DNA from 4 places in the Paenarthrobacter sp. 22069 genome. Region 2 is predicted to be linked to each of the others. Evidence: predicted binding sites of a transcription regulator. Region 2 holds the regulator's gene; each other region holds the start of a gene.
What was found. Region 2 encodes LexA, which represses DNA repair genes until DNA is damaged. Its sites were predicted from a motif close to TCGAACANNTGTTCGA; they were not measured.
Positions count from the first base shown of each region.

Region 1: ACTJK0_RS09150 (DUF6504 family protein) is a predicted target of LexA. The motif match lies at 805-820, and genes of this name have one in related genera.
Region 3: ACTJK0_RS12555 (LexA family protein) is a predicted target of LexA. The motif match lies at 1,170-1,185, and genes of this name have one in related genera.
Region 4: ACTJK0_RS06650 (shikimate dehydrogenase) is a predicted target of LexA. The motif match lies at 1,122-1,137, and genes of this name have one in related genera.

Region 1 is NZ_JBQEQF010000009.1:42,605-44,800, forward strand. Features, by position in the region: gene ACTJK0_RS09140 (chorismate mutase) at 1-307, shown strand, start outside; gene ACTJK0_RS09145 (hypothetical protein) at 335-724, opposite strand; gene ACTJK0_RS09150 (DUF6504 family protein) at 854-1,207, shown strand; gene ACTJK0_RS09155 (DNA polymerase III subunit alpha) at 1,204-2,196, shown strand, end outside.
Region 2 is NZ_JBQEQF010000023.1:26,995-29,190, forward strand. Features, by position in the region: gene ACTJK0_RS17455 (ATP-dependent DNA helicase) at 1-697, shown strand, start outside; gene lexA (transcriptional repressor LexA) at 922-1,659, opposite strand; gene ACTJK0_RS17465 (LysM peptidoglycan-binding domain-containing protein) at 2,010-2,196, shown strand, end outside.
Region 3 is NZ_JBQEQF010000013.1:132,475-134,670, reverse strand. Features, by position in the region: gene ACTJK0_RS12565 (HAD family hydrolase) at 1-537, opposite strand, end outside; gene ACTJK0_RS12560 (hypothetical protein) at 631-942, opposite strand; gene ACTJK0_RS12555 (LexA family protein) at 1,199-1,630, shown strand; gene ACTJK0_RS12550 (Y-family DNA polymerase) at 1,639-2,196, shown strand, end outside.
Region 4 is NZ_JBQEQF010000006.1:116,255-118,450, forward strand. Features, by position in the region: gene ACTJK0_RS06640 (MFS transporter) at 1-3, opposite strand, end outside; gene ACTJK0_RS06645 (IclR family transcriptional regulator) at 238-1,101, shown strand; gene ACTJK0_RS06650 (shikimate dehydrogenase) at 1,225-2,106, shown strand; gene ACTJK0_RS06655 (bifunctional sugar phosphate isomerase/epimerase/4-hydroxyphenylpyruvate dioxygenase family protein) at 2,106-2,196, shown strand, end outside.

The DNA of each region.
Region 1 (2,196 bases), on a different contig from region 2:
AGGAAACGACAGGGATGCCGGGGCCGACAAGGAACAGCTCGCTGCCGTTCGCATTGCCGTTGATGAGGTCGATGAACAAATCGTCACCCTCATCGCCCGCCGCGAACGGCTGATCAGGATCGCCGGAACCCTCAAGGGTGATGACGCCGAGGTACGGGCCCCCGGCCGTGTGGAACGCATCATTGAGCATGTGCGGGCCGCGGCCGAGAAGAAGGACATCGACCCGGACATCGTCGAATCAACCTACCGGGCAATGATCTCGGGGTTCATTGAACTTGAACTGAAGATCCATAAAGAAAACAGCTGACCAGCCGCACCGGCAGGTGGAGGAGCCTTAGATGGCTTCCTCCACCGGTACCCCGTGCTGGAATTCCCGGCCGTCAGCTTCGCTGAAGGCTGACAGGACGTGCCCCTGTCCAAGCCCGTTCAGGGCAGTGAGGGGGAAGCTTCCGGTGATGCTGTTTTCCGAGTGGGATACTCCGGACAGGTCGTAGTCTTCCTCGATTCCCTGGTCCCGGTTGAACGAGTAGCAGGCAATGGCCTCCCCGTTCATGAACTCGATGCACAGCCGCCGCTGCAGTGAAAAGTCCGGCGAGGCACCCATCAAACCCACCACGTAGGCGCCGGAATCCGGAATCGCCCCGTCTATGTCGAACTGCGCCACAAGGGTGGAGTCCTCGGTCTTGATGCTGGCCTGCTTCAGGAGCGCGTCATCGGTACTCATGCCAACATCCTGCTCCCTGCCGCACGCTCCGTCCACCCCCGCCTATGTTTTGCTGCCCACCCGGCGTAAACTGGTTTTATTCGAACACTTATTCGAATAAGCAGCAAAAATCACCGTAGGGAGGCGCCCATGGGCATGTTCAGCGAGTCCGTTGACGTGGTGTCTTCCGCCGAAGGCCAGCCTGAGTCCCTGACCTGGCAGGGCAGGACCTACACCGTCTGTGCAGAACCCGTCCGCTGGTATGAACGCCGGCAGTGGTGGGCCGAAGACAGCCGGGCTCCGCTCGGAAGCGGCCAGGGAGTGGTGGACCACGAAATCTGGCGCGTCCAGGTGCTTCCTGCCAATGCTCCACGTGTGCCGGCTCCCGCAGCCGAAGAGACCCTCACCCTTGACCTGACCCGCCATATCCGCAGCGGCCGCTGGCGGTTGCTCCGGATCCATGATGCCCTCCTCCCGGTGCGGCTTGACCACAGAACAGCATGAGCTTCACCCACCTCCACGTTTCCACTGCATTCAGCGCCCACTACGGCGTCTCCTGGCCTGAAGAACTTGCCAATGCAGCTGCCGCCGACGGCGCCACTGCCTTGGGCTGCACCGACCGTGACGGCCTCTACGGCACCATCAAGCACCTCAAGGCCTGCATGGCTGCGGGTATAGATCCCATCGTCGGGGTGGACCTCGCAGTATTTGACGACGACGGCGATCACCGCACCCAGCTGGCCGGCAGGGTGGTGGTGCTTGCCCGCGGCCACAACAACGGAGCCGGTTACCGTGCGCTGTGCCGCCTGGTGTCCGACGCCCACGCCAGGACTTCAGGTAAAGCCGGGGGAGCGGTACCCGTGGCGGTCACCAGGGCCGAACTCGCATCCCGGACCATCGACCCCAACACCCTCAAGCCTGTCCTGACCGTCCTGCTCGGCCCTGATTCCGACGTTGGCCGGGCCATGGGCGGCCGGCGCTACCTCCGTCCCCGAACCCTGTTCAAGCAATGGCTCGATGCCATGCCGGCCGGGACACTTGTGGCGGAAATCGTCTCCCAGCTCAGCGCCCCGGGGACACCTTTCAGCACAGCGCATGCAGTCCGGATGTTGAGGCTTGCAGAGGAACACCACGTACCCGCAATCCTTACCAACGCCGTACGGTATTGCGCCGCCGACGGCGCCCCCACCGCCGACGTTTTGGACTCTGCCCGAACCTTGAAATCCCTCCCGGAGCTTGCAGGTGAGCCGCTCCTGCAACCCACCGGCCAGGGATGGCTGAAGACCGGGAACCAGATGCTGGGCCTGGGCAGGGAAATCATTTCCGCCGGCGGTTACGGCGCCGCCGACCACAGGCAACTGATGGTGCAGACGGAAGCGCTCGCCGATCTGTGCCGGATCGATCCCATCACAGACATGGGATGGAAGCAGCCAGTGGTGCCGGAGGCATCCGTCATAGGCATAAGCCAGGATCCGCACATTGAACTCATCCAG
Region 2 (2,196 bases):
ACTGGGCCTTATCGGCGACGGCGCACCCAGCTGGACGGGCGTAGATGTCGGCTCGCCGTTCGACTATCCACGCCAAGGAATCCTTTACGTGGCCGGCCACCTGCCGAAGCCCGGCCGCGGCGTCTCGCCGGAGGCCCTGGAGGAACTGGAAGCACTCATCAAGGCATCCGGCGGGGGAGCCCTGTGCCTCTTCTCGTCCCGCCGTGCGGCGGAGGAAGCCGCTGACGCCCTGCGGCCCAAGCTCGATGTGACGGTCCTCTGCCAAGGCGAATCGACCATGACAGCCCTGGTCAAGCAGTTCGCGGACGAACCCGACACCTGCCTGTTCGGAACCATGTCGCTGTGGCAGGGCGTTGACGTCCCGGGAGGGTCCTGCCGGCTTGTGGTGATCGACCGGATCCCGTTCCCGCGGCCGGATGATCCGCTGATGACTGCGCGTTCCCGCGCCGTGGCACAGGCCGGGGGCAACGGCTTCATGTCGGTATCGGCCACGCATGCCGCCATCCGTCTCGCCCAGGGCGCCGGGCGGCTGATTCGATCCACCGGGGACAAGGGAGTGGTGGCCGTGCTTGATTCACGGCTGGCAACCGAGCGCTACGCAGGATTCCTGCGCGGAGCGCTGCCGCCGTTCTGGGCCACCACCGACCGCAGCAAGGCATTGGCCGCGCTGTCCAGGCTTGGGGCGGACGCCAAGTAGCGGGTCCGCGAAACTTCCGGCTGGCGTCTGCGGGCGCCAGGAAGCAGGGGCTGCGGCCGCGGGCAGCTTCTGATCTCCCAGGACCCGGCCAGGTGAGCCCGGGCCCCGGCTTCCTTGCCCGTTAGGCAAGGAAGCGTGCTCACTAAGGAGCCGTGGCTATTGATGAATTGTGGCCATCAAGAAGCTGTGGTCATTAAGGGACCGATGTCATCAAGAATCCGTGGTCAGAGGGACCGCAGGACCGAGACGACCTTGCCCATGATCGTGGCATGGTCGCCAAGGATGGGTTCGTACTGCGTGTTCTGTGGGAGCAGCCAGGTGTGTCCGTCCCGTTGGCGGAACGTCTTGACAGTTGCTTCGTCATCGAGCAGGGCAGCAACAATGTCGCCATTGGCGGCATCCGCCTGGCGCCGCACCACCACCCAGTCACCATCGCAAATGGCGGCGTCCACCATGGAGTCGCCGGCAACCCTCAGCATGAATAGTTCGCCCTGTCCGACGAGCTGGCGGGGGAGCGGCATGACATCCTCGACAAGCTGCTCGGCCAGGATAGGGCCGCCGGCCGCGATCCGCCCCACGAGCGGCACCATCGCGGTATCCAGCGCGCTGGGCAGTTCAGTTACACCGGCACGCGTACCGGCTGCCTTTGGGACAGGCGCCGGACCAGCAGCTTTTCCGGCGCCACCGTCCAGGGTAAGTGGCATCAGCACTTCCATGGCACGGGGCCGTTTGGGGTCACGGCGCAGGTAGCCCAGCTTCTCAAGCTGGGACAGCTGGTGGGTCACGCTGGAAAGGCTGGCAAGCCCCACGGTGTCACCGATCTCGCGCATTGAGGGGGGATAGCCGTTCTCATTGACTGAGCGCTGGATCGTCTCCAGGATCTTTTTCTGCCGTGGGGTCAGGCCCTTGGCGGTTCTCCTGGGTTGCGGGGCGGTCCTGCCCCCGGCGGCTGCTGCTGCCATATTCGCCAATGCCTTTCGCTTGCCGCCGCATCCACCCGGCGCTGTTTCCACACCGCCGCCGGATGGACCATCTGTCATTGTCAGACCCTGCTGATCAACTACGGGAGTGGTTGTTCTTTGGTTCAAAGCTAGGCCAGCCACATTGGTTTTTCAAACATTTGTTCTAGCGAGTCTCGACATTGTTCGTTGATAAGTGCTAAAACTAAACCAGCAAAGTTCGAATATGTGTTCTAACCAGCAAATGTCTCCGTCGAAAACGGCCGAAGGAAGTTTCGGTCCGGGATGCGAAATGGCAGGGGCAGTGGCGGGCGGACACCGGGCAGCACGGCAGGTCCAGGAGGGCTCAGTTCATGTCAGCTTTATCTCTTCACCAGGTTTCCCCCAGCAGTTTCGCCCGCAAGGCAACGCCCGCGCCGGCGCCGCTGCGGCTTACTCGCCGCGGGCGGATCGTCCTGATCGGAGCCCCGCTCGTACTCCTCGCCGTCGTCCTGCTGTCGCTTGGCGGGTTCTTCAATTCACCGGCCAAGGCCTCGGATT
Region 3 (2,196 bases), on a different contig from region 2:
GGGCGAGGAGTGCGTGGCGGCCGCCAGGTGCGCGACGGCGGGCGCCACCTCCGCGAGGAAGTCATCCGGCGTTCCGTCGCGGACGATGGCGAGGAACTTCACCACCGAATCGTCATCGGTGAGCGTGTCCTTCAGCGGCGCGGGAGTGAACTCGGCAAGCAGTTCACTGGACTCGTTTTCGATGAAGCCAGGCTCGAGGTGGAATCCGGTGAGCGTTTCGGCGGCGAACAGCGCGGCGGGCCGGAGTTCCTTGATGATGCGGCGGAGTTCCAGGACTGTCCCGATGGCGAGGGCGCGGGCGGAGACCAGGCGGTCCGCCTCAAGGTCCCAGACGACGGCACCATTGGAGCAGATCACCCGCCCGGTGTGGCCGAGCTGCTCCTCGAGCGGGTGCAGCCACCGCGGCGGCCGGCCGGTGACGAAGACAAGTTCGACGCCGGCCTCCCGGCAGGCGTGGAAGGCGCGGATGGTGCGGGGGCTGATTTTTCCATCGTGCCCAAGGATTGTTCCATCGATATCGCTTGCAACCAGCCGCATCCTGCCAGTCTACGTGGGCGTTCGGTCCCGGTGCGCAGCGTGGAGCCTGGCCTGGGGTGGCTTTGGGAATCTGCGGGCGGTCGCTGCTTCCTGCTAAGGACCGACGGCGTGCTGAACCTTGTGCCTGATTTCCCTTCCGGCTTTGCGGGCCTGGGCCGGCCGGGGAAAGGCGCCCGGCGAGTAGGCCATGAAGTAGTCCACCGGCTGCACAGCCCTCCACCGCCATCCCTCCGAACTTCGGAAGATTTCGAAGGTGGCACTGGCGGCGGCTGCCTTAAAGGCGGCTGCCTCACGTTCGGCGAAGGCCATCGATGCGAAATACCGCCCCGGCCATGCCAGCAGTTCACCGTTTTCGGAGAGCCACCAGGACGGCCCTTGGCCACGGTCCGCGACTTCAAATTTCACCACAGGTCCTTTCCTCGATCCAGCCGGGCAGCTGGCCGCCCAGCTGCCCGCAGGGCGGCAACCACCCAGGCTCAGGATGGGGGATGAAGCACAAGGACGCGGCCTGATCCGGTAAAGAATGGCTCAAGAACAGTGGACGACGGCTGCAGCCCTTCGTTAGCTGCGGACCCTTCGCCGCCTGGCAGGGGGAGTGCCCGTTGTCAGCCACCGGCGCTACACTGAAACTATCGAACATATTTTCGAATAAAGGTGTGTTGTGGGCGTTACTGTCGGTCCCCGCGTGATAGATGCGGGCGCCTCCCTGTTCTCGGTGCTGATCTCCCCCGTGGCGGTGGCAGCGGGCTTCCCGTCGCCGGCACAGGACTACTTCGATGGCCGCATTGACCTCAATGCACACCTGATCAAGGACATCACCAGCACCTTTGTGGTCCGGGTAACCGGTGATTCCATGGAGGGCGCCGGCATCAGCGACGGTGATGAACTGATCGTGAACCGGGCGCTGGAGCCCCGCGATGGATCCGTGGTGATCGCTGTGCTGGATGGAGAACTGACAGTGAAGCGGCTCCGCATCACCCGCACAGGCGTGGTACTGCAGGCAGAGAACCCGAAGTATCCGGACATCCACGTTCCTGCCCTGTCCGAGTTGACCATCTGGGGCGTCGCCACCAGGTGCCTCCACCATGTGTAAGGAGCAGCATGGCTAAGCCCGCCCTGATGCGGCGGATGCCGCAGATTGCCCACGTGGACGTCAACTGCTTCTACGCCTCGGCCGAGCGGGCTTTCGATCCCTCACTGGAGGGACGGCCGCTGGTGGTGCTGTCCAACAATGACGGCTGCGCGGTGACCCGCTCCCCTGAGGCGAAGGCCCTGGGCATCTCCACCGGCGAGCCCTGGTTCAAGCTTGCGCCGCGGGCCAAGGAATGGGGCCTTGTGGCGAAGTCCAGCAACTATGAGCTCTACGGGGACATCAGCGCCCGGGTGATGGAACTGCTGGGCAGGTACTCTGCATGGCTTGAGGTCTACAGCATCGACGAGGCGTTCCTGGGTGTGAAGGGCGGGCCGGAAGAGCTGCTGGCTTTGGGCCGCCGGATGAAGGACGCCGTGCGGCGGCATGTGGGGGTGCCGGTGTGCCTTGGCATTGCCCCCACTAAGACCCTGGCCAAGCTCTGCAACAAGTGGGCCAAGAACAATGCAGCTTTCGGCGGAGTCTGCCTGTGGGACGCCGTCCCGCAGGAGGTGCGGGAGGCATTGCTG
Region 4 (2,196 bases), on a different contig from region 2:
CATGGTGTTCCTTTGGTGTGACGACATTGTCGCGGATGGATCTGGGGCGTCGCAGCCGCCGCTGCCTTGATGCGGGCGGGGCGCGGTGCGGCTGGAGTCCGGAAGAAGACCCGGCGTGAGTAGCCACATGGTGGGAGCTACTTGTGCGATACAGAAACTATGACTGTGAGGGCAGTCACCTGTCAAGAAAATAATCACGATCTAGAAATAGCTCTCACATTGTGGCAACATCGAGATATGAGTGTGAACCAAACCACAGCGGCCGCTGACGAATCCGCTGTTGCCGCGGGCGCAGAGCCAGTCAATGCCATGCCGCCCGAACCCAAAGCTGCCACCAAGCCTGCAGACCGTACCGACATGGTGGGCAAGGCCCTTGGCCTGCTTGTCCTGCTGGGCGACGAACCCCGGGGCGCCAGTGCCGCGGAAATTTCCCGCCGCGCGGAACTTCCGTTCAGCACCACCTACCGCCTGCTCGGCTCCCTGACCCGCGACGGCTTTGTCGACTACGAGCCGGACGGCCGCCGCTACCACCTTGGCCTGCGCATCTTCCAGTTGGGACAGCGCGTTTCCAACCATCATGGTTTCGCGGGGACGGCCATGCCGATCCTCCGCCGTGTCACCGAGCAGACCGGCGAGGCCACCATCCTCAGCGTCCGCGACGGCCTGCACCACTTGACCGTCAGCAAGGTGGATGGACCGCAGACCTTCCGCGTGACCAGCGATCCCGGCCACTTGGGCTCGCTCTCCACGACCGCCGTAGGCAAAGCCCTGGTGGCGTTCGCCGAGGAGGGTGAGCGGGAGCGCCTGCTTGCGGAACTTCCGCTTGAGCACCTCACCCCACGCTCCATCACGGACCGGGACGCATTCCGTGCAGAGATCGAGGACGTGCGGCGCCGCGGCTACGCCGTCATGGATGAGGAGAATGAAGCCGGTATGCGCGCCGTGGCAGTGCCGCTGCTCAACGGCCAGGGCCACGCCTTCGCCTCCCTGGCCACCGCAGTCCCCGTCTTCCGCCTCAGCCTTGAGGAGCTGGAGGCCCACGTCCCCGTCCTGGAGGAGGCTGCGGCAGAGCTTGCCGCCCGCCTCCCCCAACGGGCCTGACGGTCGAATGCGTTCGTATCTCGAACACTAGTGCGGCCAGTGAACAATTGCTGTACTGTAATCCCTATCACCGGTGTGCCTCTTCGTGGATGCCCCGGTGCCGTTATCAAAGGAGCTGCACGGATGAGTATTCGAACTGAGTCCTACCTTGTGGGACTGGTTGGAGACGGCGTTACGCCGTCGCTCACCCCGCCCATGCACGAACGGGAAGGTGACGTGCAGGGCCTGCGCTACCTGTACCGGCCCATCGACCTGCTGGAACTGGGGCTGACCGGGGAATCGGTGGGCGCCATCCTGCACAGCGCCCGGACCCTGGGCTTCAACGGCTTGAACATCACCCACCCGTGCAAGCAGCTGGTCCTTGAGCATCTGGACGAAGTCTCCCCCGATGCCCGCCGCCTGGGCGCCGTCAACACCGTGGTCATCCGCCACGGCCGCTTCATCGGCCACAACACCGACTTTTCCGGCTTCGCTGCCGCACTGGCCTCAGGCCTGCCCGGGGCAAAGCTGGACCACGTGGTCCAGCTTGGCGCCGGCGGTGCCGGCTCCGCCGTCGCCTACGCCCTGCTGACCGCCGGCGTGCGGACGCTGCACCTGGTGGATGTGGACCCGGGCCGCGCCGCGGAACGCGCCGCCGAACTGCAGGGCTTCTTTCCCAACAGCACGGTAACGGCAGGCGCGACGACGGAGCTGCCGCAGCTGATGCGCCAGGCAGACGGCCTGGTGCACTGCACGCCGGTGGGCATGGCTGCCCACCCCGGCGTGCCGCTGGACCTGGACCTGCTGGACGCGCGCCACTGGGTGGCCGACATCGTCTACCGGCCAATCGAGACCGAGTTGGTCCGCGGCGCCCGCGCCAAGGGCTGCGAGGTCCTGGACGGCGGCCGGATGGCAGTTGGCCAGGCCGCCGACGCGTTTCGGATCTTCACCGGGTTGGATGCCAACCCGGACCGCATGCGGGCCCATTTCCTGGAACTCGTGGCCGCCGAGGAGGTGGCGGCCTGATGCGCACCGGAATCGCCACCGTATGCCTGTCGGGCACCCTGAAGGAGAAGATGCAGGCCTGCGCGATCGCGGGCTTCGACGGCATCGAAA